DNA from 3 places in the Rhizobium sp. P1_E6 genome. Region 2 is predicted to be linked to each of the others. Evidence: predicted binding sites of a transcription regulator. Region 2 holds the regulator's gene; each other region holds the start of a gene.
The links. The regulator LexA, encoded in region 2, represses DNA repair genes until DNA is damaged. The targets are predictions, from matches to a motif close to TGTTCNNNNTGTGTTCNG.

Region 1 (5,102 bases), on a different contig from region 2:
TGAACTTCTTGATCACCATCTCGCGCTTCAGCCTCGAGATATGATCGATGAAAAGCACGCCATTCAAGTGATCGATCTCGTGCTGGAGGCAGGTCGCCAGAAGCCCGTCAGCCTCCACGCTCTGCTCCTTGCCTTCGCGGTCGAGATATTTGGCGGTAACCTTGGCGGGCCGTTCCACTTCAGCATAATAATCGGGAATGGAAAGGCAGCCTTCCTCATAGACGGAACGTTCGTCCGAGGAGCTGACGATCTCCGGATTGATGAAGACGAGCGGCTGTTTTTCCTCGCCTTCCTTCGAAAGATCGATGACGAGCATCCGGCGCGCAACACCGACCTGGATTGCGGCAAGGCCGATGCCCGGTGCGTCATACATAGTGTCCAGCATGTCGTCGACAACGCGCTGGAGATCAGCATCAACCCGCTCGATCGGCTTGGAAACCTGACGGAGAACGGGATCGGGAAGAATGATGAGTGGCTTGATGGTCATGGCGTTCCCATAACCCATCTTTTCACACTAGGGAATTATCCGCCGGGCAGGGATTGCGGTTTTTTGCAGCGCCTGCCCGGTTTTCGCCCGGATTGTCAGGCTGCGCGGCGAGCGGCACGAGCAACCTGACGGCCTTCGGCGCTTGCACGGAAACGCTGCAGCAGTTCAATGAGGTTTTCGACCCCATCCTTCAGCTTGCGGGTTTCGGCCGAGGTACGCTCGACCATGCCGGAATTCTGCTGGGTGATGGTGTCCATATTACGGATCGCTACGCTCACCTCGTTGACGCCCGTTGCCTGATCGCGCGCGGCAGCCGCAATATCGGCAACGAAGCTGTTGATGATGTCGATTCGGCTGATCATGTCGCTCAGCGCCTCACCGGTGCTGCTGACGATGTTCACCCCCTCGTTCACCTGTGTCGAGCTTTCGGAGATCAGATTCTTGATCTCCTTGGCGGCATCGGCCGTGCGCTGCGCAAGCTGACGGACTTCCTGTGCGACGACGGCGAAGCCCTTGCCGGCATCACCGGCGCGGGCGGCCTCGACGCCGGCGTTCAGCGCCAGCAGGTTGGTCTGGAAAGCGATCTCATCGATGACGCCAATGATCTTGGCGATTTCGGTGGAAGACTTCTCGATACCGGCCATGGCCGAAACGGCGCTGTTGACGAGTTCGCCGGAATTCTTGGCTTTTTCCTGTGTTTCGCGCACGGCGCCGGACGCCTTCTCGGCATTGGCGGCGGTCTGGCTGACGCTGACGGAGAGCTGCTGTAGCGCAGCCGAGCTTTCTTCGACGCCCGCAGCCTGCTGCGCGGTGCGCAAGGCAAGATCGTCCGTTGCCTTCGACATCACATCGGCGCCTTCGAGAATGTGACCGGACGTCGTGCGGACGGAAGTGAAGGAATTGCGAAGAGCGTTGACGGCCCTGTTGTAGTCCTCGGCCATCTCCCGGAAATTGCCGGGCAGATCGGCAGGAAGGGTCGCCTCGAGATCGCCGCGCGACAGCGCTTCGAGGCCGCGGCGCAGATGTTCCAGTGCCAGCGCCTGATCGGCTTCGGAGCGAGCGCGTTCTTCTTCCAGCGCCTGGCGCTTTTCTTCAAGCGCCTGGAGATAGACGGAGATGGAATAATCCATGTCGAGCATCGCAGCCTTGATGACGGCGGTCAGCTTTTCGGCAAGCGCCTTTCCTTGCTGGCGGGCAAAGAGCGATGGCCACTGCTTTTCCATCAGGCCCCGGACGAGCTCCGACATGACAAGCGCATAGCCGCCAATATACCAGCGCGGCTCTAGGCCGATGCGGGCATGGGTGCGGCCGACGGCCGTGACGCCATTCACATAGCTCTGGTCGAAATTGCCACCGGAAAGATTGCCCCAATGTTCCTGCTGACGCTTCTTGGCGTGACCCATATGGGCCTTGTCGGAAAAGAAGCCTGCAACAGCCGGAGTCTTGGCAAGCTTATTGTAGAACTTGTCCAGGGCGCCGCCGAGCAGCTCGGAGATCGCCGGCCGCAGCTCCCGCAGATTCTTGCGTGCCTCATCGTCGAGCTCAATGAAGTCAAGGCGCTGCTTGAGGGCATTATCGGTCTGCTGGGGAGTCATGGAGGATCTCTATCTGGCGCGGATGCGGAGGGGAATTTCCGCGCCAGATTTGGCGAATATGGTTTAGCAATCGTTAAGTATGCCCGCTAATTTTTCTCAGATTACAGCGAAGTAGCGCTGACGGCGCCTGACAGGCCGGCGCGGATTGTTCACGTTTTGATCTGGATATCGCTGTCCATTTTGTTATGGTGCAATATGACCATGACACCCGACTCACTCACCTTCTCCCTGCCCGTGCCGAACCCGGCCATGCTTGCAGTCGCGGGCGCCGCGCTCGCCGTTCTCATTCTCGTGGCGATCGTGTTTGCCTTTCGCAATGCCGGCATCCGCCGCGAGGAGGCGGAGGAGGCCAATCTTCGCGCCACAGAAAGCGAAGCGCGCATGGGCGAGCTTCTGAAAATCCAGGCGGAGATGCAGGGACGCATCTCGACCATGACGGAGGTCTTCGGTGCACGGCAGGCCGAGCTCAATCATGCGATCAACCAGCGGATCGACGGCATGTCACAGCGCATGAGTTCGACGCTGACCGAGCAGACGAAATCGACGCATGACAACCTGCAGAAACTGCAGGAGCGCCTGGCGGTGATCGATGTAGCCCAGAATAATATCCAGACGCTCGCCAAGGATGTCGTCGGGCTGCAGGCCATTCTTTCCAACAAGCAGACGCGTGGGGCTTTCGGCCAGTCGCGTATGGAAACGATCGTCGCCGATGGCCTGCCAATGGGCGCCTATACCTTCCAGCAGACGCTTTCCAATGGCTCGCGACCTGACTGCACGATCCGAATGCCGAATGGGGCACCACCGCTCGTCATCGATGCCAAATTTCCGCTCGAAGCGTGGAACGCGATCCGTGATGCAGGCGGCGCGGACGCCGGCAAGCTTGCCGGCCAGCAGTTTCGTCGCGACATGGAAGTCCATATCAAGGATATTTCCGACAAATATCTGATTCAGGGCGAGACGCAGGAGACGGCTTTCCTCTTCGTTCCCTCGGAATCGATCTTCGCTGAAATTCACGAGAATTTCGAAGCGATCGTGCAGAAGGCTCACCGCGCACGCGTCGTCATCGTCTCGCCTTCGCTCCTGATGCTGTCGATCCAGGTCATTCAGGCTGTGCTGAAAGACCAACGTATGCGGGCGCAGGCGCATGTCATCCAGGGTGAAGTTGCCCTGCTCATGGACGATCTCGGCCGGCTCGACGAGCGCGTGCGCAAGCTGCAGGGACATTTTTCCCAGACGCAGCGCGACGTGGACCAGATTATTACCTCGGCGGACAAGCTTACCAAGCGCGGCGCGAAGATCGAGGCGCTGGAATTCGAGGCAGGCGGCGACGGCAAGCCGGCGCAAGTGAGCGAGCCGGCGGCGAAATCAGTCGAAAGCAGGACCGGACTGCTCAAGCTCAGGGTGGTTGACGAGGAGTGATCGCTTCGGCAGTGTCGCGACCCGAAGCAAGGGACAGACATTCCATGATCACAGTTTTCGGCTCCATCAACATGGACCTTATCGCCACCACCGAGCGCCTGCCGAAGCCCGGAGAAACGGTTGCCGGCAATAGCTTTGCAACGGCTGCCGGCGGCAAGGGTGCCAATCAGGCGCTCGCCGCCCGCCGCGCGGGCCGCTATGTCCATATGGCGGGCGCTGTCGGCAAGGATGCCTTTGCCGAAGGCGCCCTTGAACTGCTCGACGGCGCCGGCACCGATCTTTCGCGCGTCAGCCATGTCGAGGGGCCGACGGGCACGGCCCTCATTCTCGTCGGCGGCGACGGCGAAAACATGATCGCGGTCATTCCCGGCGCGAACGGCAAGGTCAGCGGTGGCAATGCCGAGGCCGCCGTCAACGCCATGAATGAAGGCGATATTCTGATGCTGCAGCTTGAAGTTCCGGTCGAGGCGGTCGAGCGTGCGCTTACTGCCTCCCGTGCCAAGGGCATCACCAGCATTCTCAATCTTGCGCCGCTCATTCCGGATGCGCCGCGACTCGGCCGGCTGGCCGACATCGTCATTGCCAACGAGACCGAATTCGAGCGGCTGGCGGGAGAGGAGAACATGAGTCCCGGCGACCGTGAGGCGGCGTTGGAGCGGCTGCATGCCGAGACCGGCCAGACGCTGATCGTTACGCTCGGCGGCGATGGTGTCATCGCGATCCGGGATGGCCAGATTTCCCGTGCGCAGGGCCTTGTCATCGAACCCGTCGATACCGTCGGCGCTGGCGATACGTTCTGCGGCTATTTCGCAGCAAGCCTCGATGAGGGTCTGGATTTCGACTCGGCGCTGCGCCGTGCAGCGGTTGCCGGCTCGCTCGCCTGCCTGAAGCCGGGGGCTCAGCCCTCCATTCCGCTCGCAGCCGAAGTCGCAGACAGAATATAGTCCAGTCCAGCCGCGAACAATCGATGAAAAGCTACCCCTAGTTTTGGGGTGGCTTTCCGGATTTGCTGCCGAAACATAGCGAATTTCATTCAAATTTAAGAGGTTTCTGGCGATCCTTCGGGCGATCGCGACTTCGTTCATCTTCGAGGCGGTCACCCCCATGGCTGCTCCATGATAGAGCGTGCCTTACCCGCTGCGCCGGAGAATGGCCCTTCGGTGCGTCCTTGCCCCGAGGAACCTATGTTCATTTTCAGAATGAAATCGCTTGCGGCGAAGCTCATAGTCATTACCGGTGCCGCCATTGCACTGGTGCTTGTCGTTTCGAACCTCTTCCTCATCGACCAGACCCGTAACCGCGTCCAGACCCTGACGCTGGATCAGGCCAACTCGGAAGCCAAGTCGATCGCCAACGAGATTGCAGCCAATGTCGGCGAACTCGCGAGTGCGGCCCGCACCATGTCGGGCGTCGTAGGACGCGGACATGAAGGCAAGATTCTCGATCGCAAGGGCATTATCAGCATTCTGAAGGCCAATCTCGAACAGAACGCCTTCGCCTTCGGCAGCTGGTTCTGCGAGCAGCTTGGCACCTTCGACGGCAAGACCACGGAAATTGCCAACAACAATGACGAGGGCACCAACAAGGTCGGCGCCTTCACG
Region 2 (5,102 bases):
ATGTCCTCACCCGGCTTGTAGCCGGCTTTCTCAACCGACTTCATGATGAAGTCGAGGGCTTCCGGAGCGCTCTTCAGGCCCGGTGCAAAACCACCTTCGTCGCCGACATTGGTGTTGTGCCCCTGGGCAGCGAGTTCCTTGCGCAGCGTATGGAAGACTTCCGAGCCCATGCGGACGGCTTCACGGATCGAATCTGCGCCAACCGGCAGGATCATGAATTCCTGGAAGTCGATCGGGTTGTCGGCATGAGCGCCGCCGTTGATGATGTTCATCATCGGAACCGGCAGAAGGCTTGCCGAAGCACCACCGACATAACGGTAGAGCGGCAGGCCGGAAGCCTCCGCGGCGGCCTTGGCGACAGCAAGCGAAACGCCGAGGATGGCGTTGGCGCCGAGGCGTGACTTGTTCGGCGTACCGTCGAGCTCGATCATGATCTTGTCGATCTGAATCTGGTTTTCAGCATCGATGCCGCCGATCGCGTCGAAGATCTCGGTATTGGCGGCTTCGACGGCCTTTTCGACACCCTTGCCGAGATAGCGCTTGCCGCCGTCGCGTAGTTCGACAGCTTCATGCGCGCCAGTCGAAGCGCCCGAGGGAACAGCCGCACGGCCCATGCTGCCGTCTTCGAGATAGACATCGACTTCGACGGTGGGGTTACCACGGCTATCGAGAATCTCGCGGGCTATGATATCGGTAATTGCAGTCATGGTTTTTTCCTGCTCGGTGGGTGGATAAATCGTTTGAAACCGTCTTAATCGAAGGTGCGCAAATTACAATGGCAGTTTGCGGCACCCTTCGGCATGCAGTTCCACTCGTCGCTATATTACGATCATGTCAGGCTTTTGACTGTCAGCCTTTAGCGATCGCGTCGAAAGCCAGCAGCTTTTCCAGAAGCCGCGGCATATCCTTGAGATAGACCATGTTCGGGCCGTCGCAGGGCGCGTTATCCGGGTCCTGATGGGTCTCGATAAAGACCCCGGCAACACCGACCGCCACGGCAGCGCGCGCGAGCGTCTCCACGAATTGCCGTTCTCCGCCGGACGTTTCCCCCTGCCCACCCGGCTGCTGGACCGAATGAGTGGCGTCGAAGATAACTGGCGCACCGGTGGCTGCCATGATCGGCAGGGAGCGCATGTCGGAGACCAGCGTGTTGTAGCCGAAGGAAGCGCCGCGCTCGCACAGCAGAATGTTCGGATTGCCACTCTGATTCAGCTTGCCGAGCACATTCTTCATGTCCCAAGGCGCCAGGAACTGGCCCTTCTTGACGTTGATGACGCGGCCCGTCTTGGCAGCAGCCACCAGAAGATCAGTCTGGCGAGACAGGAAGGCCGGTATCTGCAGGATATCAACGACCTTCGCTACTTCGGCGCATTGTTCTTCGCTGTGAATGTCGGTGAGAACCGGAATGCCGAGTTCCTTCTTGAGATCAGCGAATACTTCCAGCCCCTTCTCAAGGCCGACACCGCGTTTGCTCGACAACGAAGAGCGATTGGCCTTGTCGAAAGACGTCTTGTAGACAAGCCCTATGCCGAGCTTGGCGCACAGTTCCTTCAATGTGCCGGCCACCATGAACGCATGGTCGCGGCTTTCCATTTCGCAGGCGCCGGCGATCAGCGACAAGCGGCCGGTATTGGAGAAGGTGACCTTACCGGCGCCCTCGCCGACCGTCACCTGGGAATTGGTATTGGAGCTCATGATGTTTCCTCGAAGGCGAAGAGCACGCCCTGGCCGGGCGCGGGCTTCACCAGAATACGGTTGCCCTTGCGTGTATAGGTCACCCCGTTAGCAGCCAAATGCGCTTCTGTCACGGCAAGATCGCCCGCATGGAAAAGGATCGCCCGCCCACGCAGGCCGCGATCGGTGTCCGGCGTCGCCAGATCGAAATAGGCCTCCAGACCCGCCGGGTTCATCAGACTGATTTTTGTGTTTGCCAGAGCAACTCTCACCCCAAAACCGGTCTCATCTGCGGCGTCGGCTCTTGCCACGCCACGGACGAATTCGCCGAAGGCCGAAGGCTCGGGCGCGGCTAGAACTATCTCGGCAATTCCGGTTACGCCGTTGACGTGAGCTTCGAGCGCGCTGCGGTCAGCAGGGAGCGGATTGACGCGCTCGACGGCGAAGAGAAAGAAATCCGGTGCCCGGAGGTCACCGGCGAAGGCGAGCCGGAAGCCGGCAATGCTCTCCGTGCCATCCGGCATTTTCACGGGACGTTCGAACTGCAACACAGAACCAGCGCTAATGCCGCCTTTAACGAATCGAGCATGTTCATGCTTTGCATCCGCGGCACTGAAGGCGATAGCAGACAGGCCCTCGCTGCCGCAGCGAAAACGAAAGGCCTGATCGCGGGCTGTGAAGACATTGCCATCACGCGCCGTCCTGTCGCTCTCCTCGACACTGGCGACGCCGAGCGGCTCGAGATAGCTCCTGTCGGCGAAGAAAACGCAGGCATTTTCCGTACCGAAGGGATGGCGCGCGTCCGGAGCGACGGTGAAGCCCAGCTTGCCTAACCTCTCGCGTGCAAGGGCGATATCGGTAACCGGCAAAACGAGATGATCGATCGCAAGCGTGTCTTGGGTCATCAGCTACTCTCCAGCAATCACAAGGAGATGTGCTTCAACAAGCCTTACGAAGCAAGGCCGGACGGGCCGGGCGCCGACAAAAATAAAATTCTCAACACAATGGGGAGAAATTTTACGAAAATTTAGCCACTTGCGGAACACATATGGAACATATAGTGTCCGTTCTGGATTTGTTTCAATACTGGGGTCACACGCCGATGCTCACGCGCAAACAACAGGAACTTCTTCTTTTCATTCATGAAAGGATGAAGGAATCCGGCGTTCCGCCATCTTTCGACGAGATGAAGGACGCCCTGGATCTGGCCTCGAAATCCGGCATTCATCGGCTGATCACGGCGCTCGAAGAACGCGGCTTCATTCGCCGGCTTCCGAACCGGGCGCGTGCGCTCGAAGTCATCAAGCTGCCGGAAGCCTACAGCTCGAGCCTACAGCCAAGGCGCGGCTTTTCACCAAGCGTCATCGAAGGCAGCCTCGGCAAGCCGCAACCTGTTGCGCCTCCCGCCGCGGCAAAGTCAGCACCTGCGGCCGACAACGGCAATTCGGTTTCCGTGCCGGTCATGGGGCGCATCGCTGCCGGCGTGCCGATTTCGGCAATCCAGAACAACACCCATGACATCACCGTTCCCGCCGATATGCTTGGCTCCGGCGAACATTATGCGCTCGAAGTTCGTGGCGACTCGATGATCGAAGCCGGCATCTTCGATGGCGATACCGTCATCATCCGCAACGGTAGCACGGCCAATCCGGGTGACATCGTCGTCGCACTCGTCGATGAAGAGGAAGCGACGCTCAAGCGCTTCCGCCGCAAGGGCGCATCGATTGCGCTCGAAGCCGCAAACCCCGCTTACGAGACCCGCATTTTCCCGCCGGATCGCGTCAAGGTCCAGGGCAAGCTCGTCGGCCTCATTCGTCGCTATCACTGACCGGTGACCGGTCAACATCAGCGAATGTGTCGCTACGCCAGTCATAGGCACGGTGGCGCATCCAGGGCCGTGGTAATGCGTCGAATGTAGCGGCAACCGCAACTCCGCCATCTGTGAAACGAAGCTCGATCGAGCCTGTCTTGCGCAATGTTTCGCCGGTAAAGAGCAGAGCTCCGGATCGGCAGCCGTCAAGACGCAGACGGACAGGGGTGACGACGATATCGGCCGTATCGCAGGCAGGGCCCAGATAGGCTGCATTGTCGATAACCGTCAGTTTCTTTCCATTGCCGAGCATGATGGCGCACCAGGCACCTTTCAGGCACGAGAACCGTGACGGCGAACCGATCGCGACACGTCTTATCGATTCTCTGGCTTCATTCTGTTGATCCCGCGAGAGCTGCAGTCTTTTGCCTTCGGGCGCAGTGGGCCTGTTGGCAGCTTCCAGCATGACTGGCTTCCTGTGCTCTTCGATGGCAAGCGCCCGCTGCCATTGTTCGAAGATGAAGGCGGGTGGCTTTTCGCGGTTCGAAGCTATCGCCTCTCCATCGACAACAGCAACGAGGCTACCGTCTTCGGCAATGGCGATGTCGGGCATTGCCTCTGATGGCAGCGCCGCGACAGCAAGCGTGGAGAGAGCGACGATTGCCGTTCCGATATGCCGCAGTCGAGTTCTGAGGAGGGTCAGCAGCAGAAAACCGAAAACAGCCGTCGGGAAGTACCAACCCGGCAAACGGCCCACATCGATATTGCCACCCCAGCTCGATACCGTCTTTGCGATTGTAATCACCAGATCCAGCCCGAAGCCTGCCACATGCCATGCCCAGCCGTCCAGGCCAAAGGGCATCAGCAGCATCGCCAGCATCCCAGCCGGCATGACGATGAAGGAAATCACCGGCATGGCCGCGAGATTTGCCGGCAGGCCATAGGCTGTCAGCCGGTGGAAATGCTCGATCGAAAACAGCGCGGTAGAGAAGCCGCCAATCAGCGACGTCAGGAAAATGCCACCAAAGAAACCGCCGACCACGAAGAGGGGCTTCATGACCGGCAGGTTGGCAAAGACATTCTCCCACATCGGCCGGCCTTTCCAGAGATCGTAGCCGGCGACCAGGGCAAGTGTTGCGGCAAAGGACATCTGGAAGCTCGGCCCCAGCACCTCCGATGGCGAGATCGCAAGGATCACAAGAGCGGATAGCGCCACGTTTCTGAGGCTGATCGATGGCCGGTCAAAGAAGACGGCAACCAGCATGATGGCCATCATGATGAAGGCACGTTCGGCGGAGACGGCAAAGCCGGAGATCAGATAGTAGGCCGTCACCGCCGCGAGCGCACCGGCCGCCGCGATTTTCTTGGTCGGCCACGCCTGGGCAATGCCGGGAAAAAGGCTAAGGACGACGCGCAGGCCGACAAAAAAGATGCCGGCGGAAAGCGCCATATTGAGACCGGAGATCGCGACGATATGGGCAAGGCCGGACTGCCGCAGCGCGTCCGTCGTGTCATCCGAGATCGCCCGTCTCTCGTCGGTGACAAGCGAAGCGGCAAAGGCGCCGGTATCGCCCGGCAGGGTGGAGCGTATGCGATCGCCGATGCCACTCCTGAGGCG
Region 3 (5,102 bases), on a different contig from region 2:
AAGGCGAGCGTCTTTCTGCGCGCGGCATCGAAGTCGGCCATATTTTCTACTTCGGTACGAAGTATTCCGAACCGATGGGTGCAAAGGTGCAGGGTCCTGACGGTAAGGAACACTTCGTTCACATGGGTTCCTACGGTATCGGCCCGACACGCCTTGTTCCCGCCATCATCGAAGCATCGCATGATGAGAACGGAATCATCTGGCCGGAGTCGGTCGCGCCCTTCGATGTCGTGGTCATCAACATGAAGGCCGGCGACGAAGCCTGCGACGGCACTTGCGAGCTGATCTACGCAGCGCTGACCAAGGCCGGCAAGGACGTGCTCTATGACGACACGGACGACCGCGCAGGCACCAAGTTTGCGACCGCCGACCTGATCGGCGTGCCGTACCAGATCATTGCCGGTCCGCGCGCGGTCGCGAATGGCGAAGTGGAAGTGAAGGACCGCAGGACCGGCGCCCGCGAGACGATGACAATCGAGGCGGCGATCAACAGGTTCGTGGCTTAAAGAAAGACGGAGGCGAAATGGCAGAGGCAGCATTGGACCGGAGTTCCAAATCCGGCTTGGGTCCGGCTGGCAAGCCATTTTCTACCTTCGAACGCCTGGTGGCGTGGCGCTATCTGCGCGCCCGCCGAAAGGAGGCGTTCATCTCCGTCATTGCCGGCTTCTCATTCGTCGGCATCATGCTGGGCGTCGCGACGCTGATTATCGTCATGGCCGTGATGAACGGGTTCCGCACGGAACTCGTCTCCCGCATCCTCGGCATCAACGGCCACATGATCATCCAGCCGATCGATGGTCCCTTTACCGACTATGCCGACCTCGTGAAGAAATTCGAGGCGGTGCCCGGTATCAAGATGGCGCTGCCGCTGGTCGAAGGCCAGGTGCTCGCTTCCTCGCGGACGGGCGGCAGTACAGGCGCGCTGGTGCGTGGCACGCGGGCCGAAGACCTGACCAAGCTCAAGGCCGTCTCCGACAACATCAAGTCCGGCGATATGGTGGGTTTTGCTGCAGGCGACAGCGTATTGATGGGCACGCGCATGGCCGACCAGCTTGGCCTGCGAGTTGGTGACCTGATTACGATGACGTCACCGGAGGGTGACGTGACGCCGATGGGCGTCAATCCGCGCATCAAATCCTACAAGATTTCCGGCCTCTTCGAGATCGGCATGTCGGAATACGATTCCTCGATCATCTATATGCCGCTGGAGGAATCTCAGCTTTATTTCAATGCCGACGGGCTGGTGCAGTCGATTGAGCTCTTCGTCGACAACCCCGACGATATAGACAATCTGAGGCCCAAGGTCGAAGAGGCGGCCGGACGGCAGATCGCCATCACCGACTGGCGCCAGCGCAACCAGACCTTCTTCTCCGCCCTGGAGGTGGAGCGCAACGTCATGTTCATGATCCTGACACTGATCGTGCTGGTCGCCGCGCTCAACATCATCTCCGGCCTCATCATGCTGGTGAAGGACAAGGGCAGCGATATCGCCATCCTGCGCACCATGGGTGCGAGCGCCGGCGCCATCATGCGCATCTTCTTCATGACCGGGGCGGCGATCGGTATTGTCGGCACGATCGCCGGCGTGCTGCTCGGCGTGCTCGTCTGCGTTAACATCGAGTCGATCCGCCAGTTCTTCTCCTGGGTATTGGGCACGGTGCTTTTCGATCCGGAGCTTTATTTCCTGAGCCAGCTGCCGGCGAAAATGGATGTGAGCGAAACGGTGTCCGTCGTCATCATGGCGCTGACGCTCTCCTTCATCGCGACGATCTTCCCCGCCTGGCGCGCCTCCCGCCTCGACCCCGTCCAGGCCCTTCGTTACGAATAAGGCTGAGATTCAAGGTCATGCATGATCCAAGGCCCAATCCAAGGAATGCCGCATTCATGAAACGCAATGTCGTTCTCAAGCTTTCGGGCGTCGAGCGCCACTATGGCCAGGGCGAAACGCTGCTGACCATCCTCAAGGGTGCGGATTTCACCCTGTCGAGCGGTGAGATGGTGGCGCTGGTGGCGCCGTCGGGCACCGGCAAGTCGACGCTGCTGCATGTGGCAGGGCTGCTGGAGCATCCTGACGGCGGCGAGGTAATGGTCAACGGTCGCCCATGTGATGGCCTCTCCGATGACAAGCGCACGGCTATCCGCCGCGGCGAGATCGGCTTCGTTTATCAGTTTCATCACCTGCTGCCGGAATTCTCTGCGCAGGAAAATATCATGATGCCACAGCTCATCGCCGGCCTCTCATGGAAAGAAGCGGGCGAGCGGGCAAAGATGCTTCTGGATTACATGCGCATCGGCCACCGCGGTACGCATCGCCCGGGCGAGCTTTCCGGCGGCGAGCAGCAGCGCGTGGCAATCGCTCGCGCCGTTGCCAATGCGCCGAGCCTGCTTCTGGCCGACGAGCCCACCGGCAATCTCGACCCGGAAACCGCCAGCTATGTCTTCGATGCTCTGGAGGCTCTGGTGCGCCAGTCGGGCCTTGCCGCGCTGATCGCCACACACAACCACGAGCTTGCCCGGCGCATGGACCGGCGCGTAACGATCTCCGACGGCAAGGTCGTGGATTTCTGATTATCAGGGGATAATCAGCCCGCCGCGATAATCGAGCTCATAGGCCCTTTGACCATCGACAAGGATGAATTCGTGGCCGCGGAAATGCGTGCAGTCGCCTTCGCTCGTATCGACATAGCGCCCCAGCGAATGATCGAAGACCATGCCGCCGAGGAAGCGGCCTTGTTTGTAAAGCTGTGACAGCGCGGCGCTAATGATCGTGCCGGCGACAGTTCCGTCGATGATCCCGGGCTCGATGATCCGCCCAAAATAGTTCATCGCCCACACCGGCTTTTCCTCCAGCCAGACCACTTCCTGACCGGCAAAATCCGTGCCGCCGAAATAGCTGTCGAGGTAGCGCCAGATCCCGCGCTTGTAGCCGATATCATGGGCGCCGATCCGATAAGAGGGCTGCGGCTTCGCGCCGGCGACATAAGTCTGCGATTTGGCTTCGACAATGAAGCCGTTGAGTTCCTGCGTGTCCATCGTCCCGCTGCTCCGACGTTAACCATGTCCCGCGAGAGCGGGAGGGAATCCTGTTGACAACAGAACATACATGGAACAAATTAAAAACATAAGAGCACAGGAGAGCCAAATGACTGACATGATCCGTGATATCGCAGCATTCACCTCCATCGCAATGTTCATTGCCAGCTTTTCGCTGATTGTCATGGCAATGTAAGAATTCAGGGGATCGCATGGCTGCCATGCGGTCCCGAAGCGGGACTTTTTCTGGACAGAATCGCCTTGATTGCCGACAATGCGCGCTCTTCAGTGAGGCGGTTCGAAAGGCAGATCATGGCGGATGCGGAAAAAGGTGCTGCTGGCGCAGTCGTCGGCGGAAAACCGGGCTTCGTCCATCTGAGGGTCCACTCCGCCTATTCGTTGCTCGAAGGCGCGTTGCCCCTCAAAAAGATCCTCTACAAGGCGTCGGGCGACAGCCAGCCGGCGATCGCCATTACCGATACCAACAATCTCTTCGTCGCTCTGGAGTTTTCCCAGAAGGCGATGGAAGACGGTCTGCAGCCGATCATCGGCTGCCAGGTATCGATCGACATGGAAGACGGCCTCGAAACCGAAAAGCGGGGCGGACACCAGACGCTGGTCAAGTTGCCCTCGATCGTACTTTTGTCCGCCACGGACGCAGGCTATGAACGGCTGGTCGATCTCGTCAGCCGCGCCTATCTCGGCGGCGAGAACAATCAGGCCATCAATATCCGCTCCTCCTGGCTGGAGGAAATCGGCACCGAAGGGCTGATCGCATTGACGGGTGCCTCGACCGGCCCCGTCGACATGCCGCTCAAGGACGGCCATACCACCCAGGCGGAGACTCGTCTGCTGGCGCTGAAGCGCATCTTCGGTGACAGGCTCTATGTCGAACTGCAGCGGCACGGCACCTACGACAAGCGGCACGAACAGAAGATTATCGGCCTTGCTTATAAGCACGACCTGCCGCTGGTGGCGACCAACGAAGCCTTCTTCCCGACGCGCGACGATTACGATGCGCATGACGCGCTGATGGCGGTGGCCCACAACGCCATCGTTTCCGACGACAGCCGCTTCCGCCTCTCCCCGGATCATTATTTGAAAAGCCGCGCGGAGATGGAAAAGCTCTTCGCCGATCTGCCCGAGGCGCTGGAGAATACCGTCGAGATCGCAAGGCGCTGCTCCTTCGTGCTGAAGACCCGCAAGCCGATCCTGCCGCGCTTCACGGGTGCGACTGACGATGCCGAAGAGGCCGAGCGCGCAGAATCGCTCGAACTTCGCCGCCAGGCGGAGGAGGGGCTGGATATGCGCCTTGCCGAGCTTGGAATGTCCGCCGGCTACGAGGAGAAGGATTACCGCGAGCGGCTGGAATTCGAGCTCAGTGTTATCGAGCGAATGAAGTTCCCCGGCTACTTCCTGATCGTTGCGGACTTCATCAAATGGGCCAAGCAGCATGATATCCCGGTTGGCCCAGGCCGCGGTTCGGGCGCAGGCTCGCTGGTCGCCTATGCGCTGACGATCACCGACGTCGATCCGCTGCGCTTCTCGCTTCTCTTCGAACGCTTCCTCAATCCCGAACGCGTCTCGATGCCCGACTTCGATATCGACTTCTGCCAGGACCGCCGTGAAGAGGTGATCCGCTATGTGCAGCAGAAATACGGTCGCGAGCAGGTGGCGCAGATTATCACCTTCGGTTCGCTGCAGGCGCGCGCCGCATTGCGCGACGTTGGCCGCGTGTTGGAAATGCCTTACGGCCAGGTCGACAAGATCTGCAAGCTGGTGCCGAACAATCCCGCAAACCCGACGCCGCTTTCGAAGGCGATCGAGGAAGAGCCGAAGCTGCAGGAGGAGGCCGCCAAGGAACCCGTCGTCGCGCGCCTCCTGGATATCGCCCAGAAGATCGAAGGCCTCTACCGCCACGCCTCAACCCACGCCGCCGGTATCGTGATCGGCGATCGCCCGCTGTCGAAACTGGTGCCGATGTATCGCGATCCGCGATCCGACATGCCGGTCACCCAGTTCAACATGAAGTGGGTAGAGCAGGCCGGCCTCGTCAAGTTCGACTTCCT

Region 1: a site for LexA is predicted at 2,229-2,246, ahead of AC1D35_RS10595 (DNA recombination protein RmuC). Genes of this name have one in related genera too.
Region 3: a site for LexA is predicted at 3,094-3,111, ahead of AC1D35_RS03325 (DUF5680 domain-containing protein). Genes of this name have one in related genera too.

The regions. Positions count from the first base shown of each region.
Region 1 is NZ_JBFUBG010000015.1:14,256-19,357, reverse strand. Features, by position in the region: gene def (peptide deformylase) at 1-487, opposite strand, end outside; gene AC1D35_RS10600 (globin-coupled sensor protein) at 583-2,082, opposite strand; gene AC1D35_RS10595 (DNA recombination protein RmuC) at 2,278-3,501, shown strand; gene AC1D35_RS10590 (ribokinase) at 3,546-4,445, shown strand; gene AC1D35_RS10585 (methyl-accepting chemotaxis protein) at 4,686-5,102, shown strand, end outside.
Region 2 is NZ_JBFUBG010000028.1:3,294-8,395, reverse strand. Features, by position in the region: gene eno (phosphopyruvate hydratase) at 1-707, opposite strand, end outside; gene kdsA (3-deoxy-8-phosphooctulonate synthase) at 850-1,695, opposite strand; gene AC1D35_RS15945 (VOC family protein) at 1,692-2,579, opposite strand; gene lexA (transcriptional repressor LexA) at 2,777-3,502, shown strand; gene AC1D35_RS15935 (ComEC/Rec2 family competence protein) at 3,483-5,102, opposite strand, start outside.
Region 3 is NZ_JBFUBG010000003.1:125,454-130,555, reverse strand. Features, by position in the region: gene proS (proline--tRNA ligase) at 1-506, shown strand, start outside; gene AC1D35_RS03335 (lipoprotein-releasing ABC transporter permease subunit) at 524-1,828, shown strand; gene AC1D35_RS03330 (ABC transporter ATP-binding protein) at 1,885-2,568, shown strand; gene AC1D35_RS03325 (DUF5680 domain-containing protein) at 2,572-3,033, opposite strand; gene dnaE (DNA polymerase III subunit alpha) at 3,346-5,102, shown strand, end outside.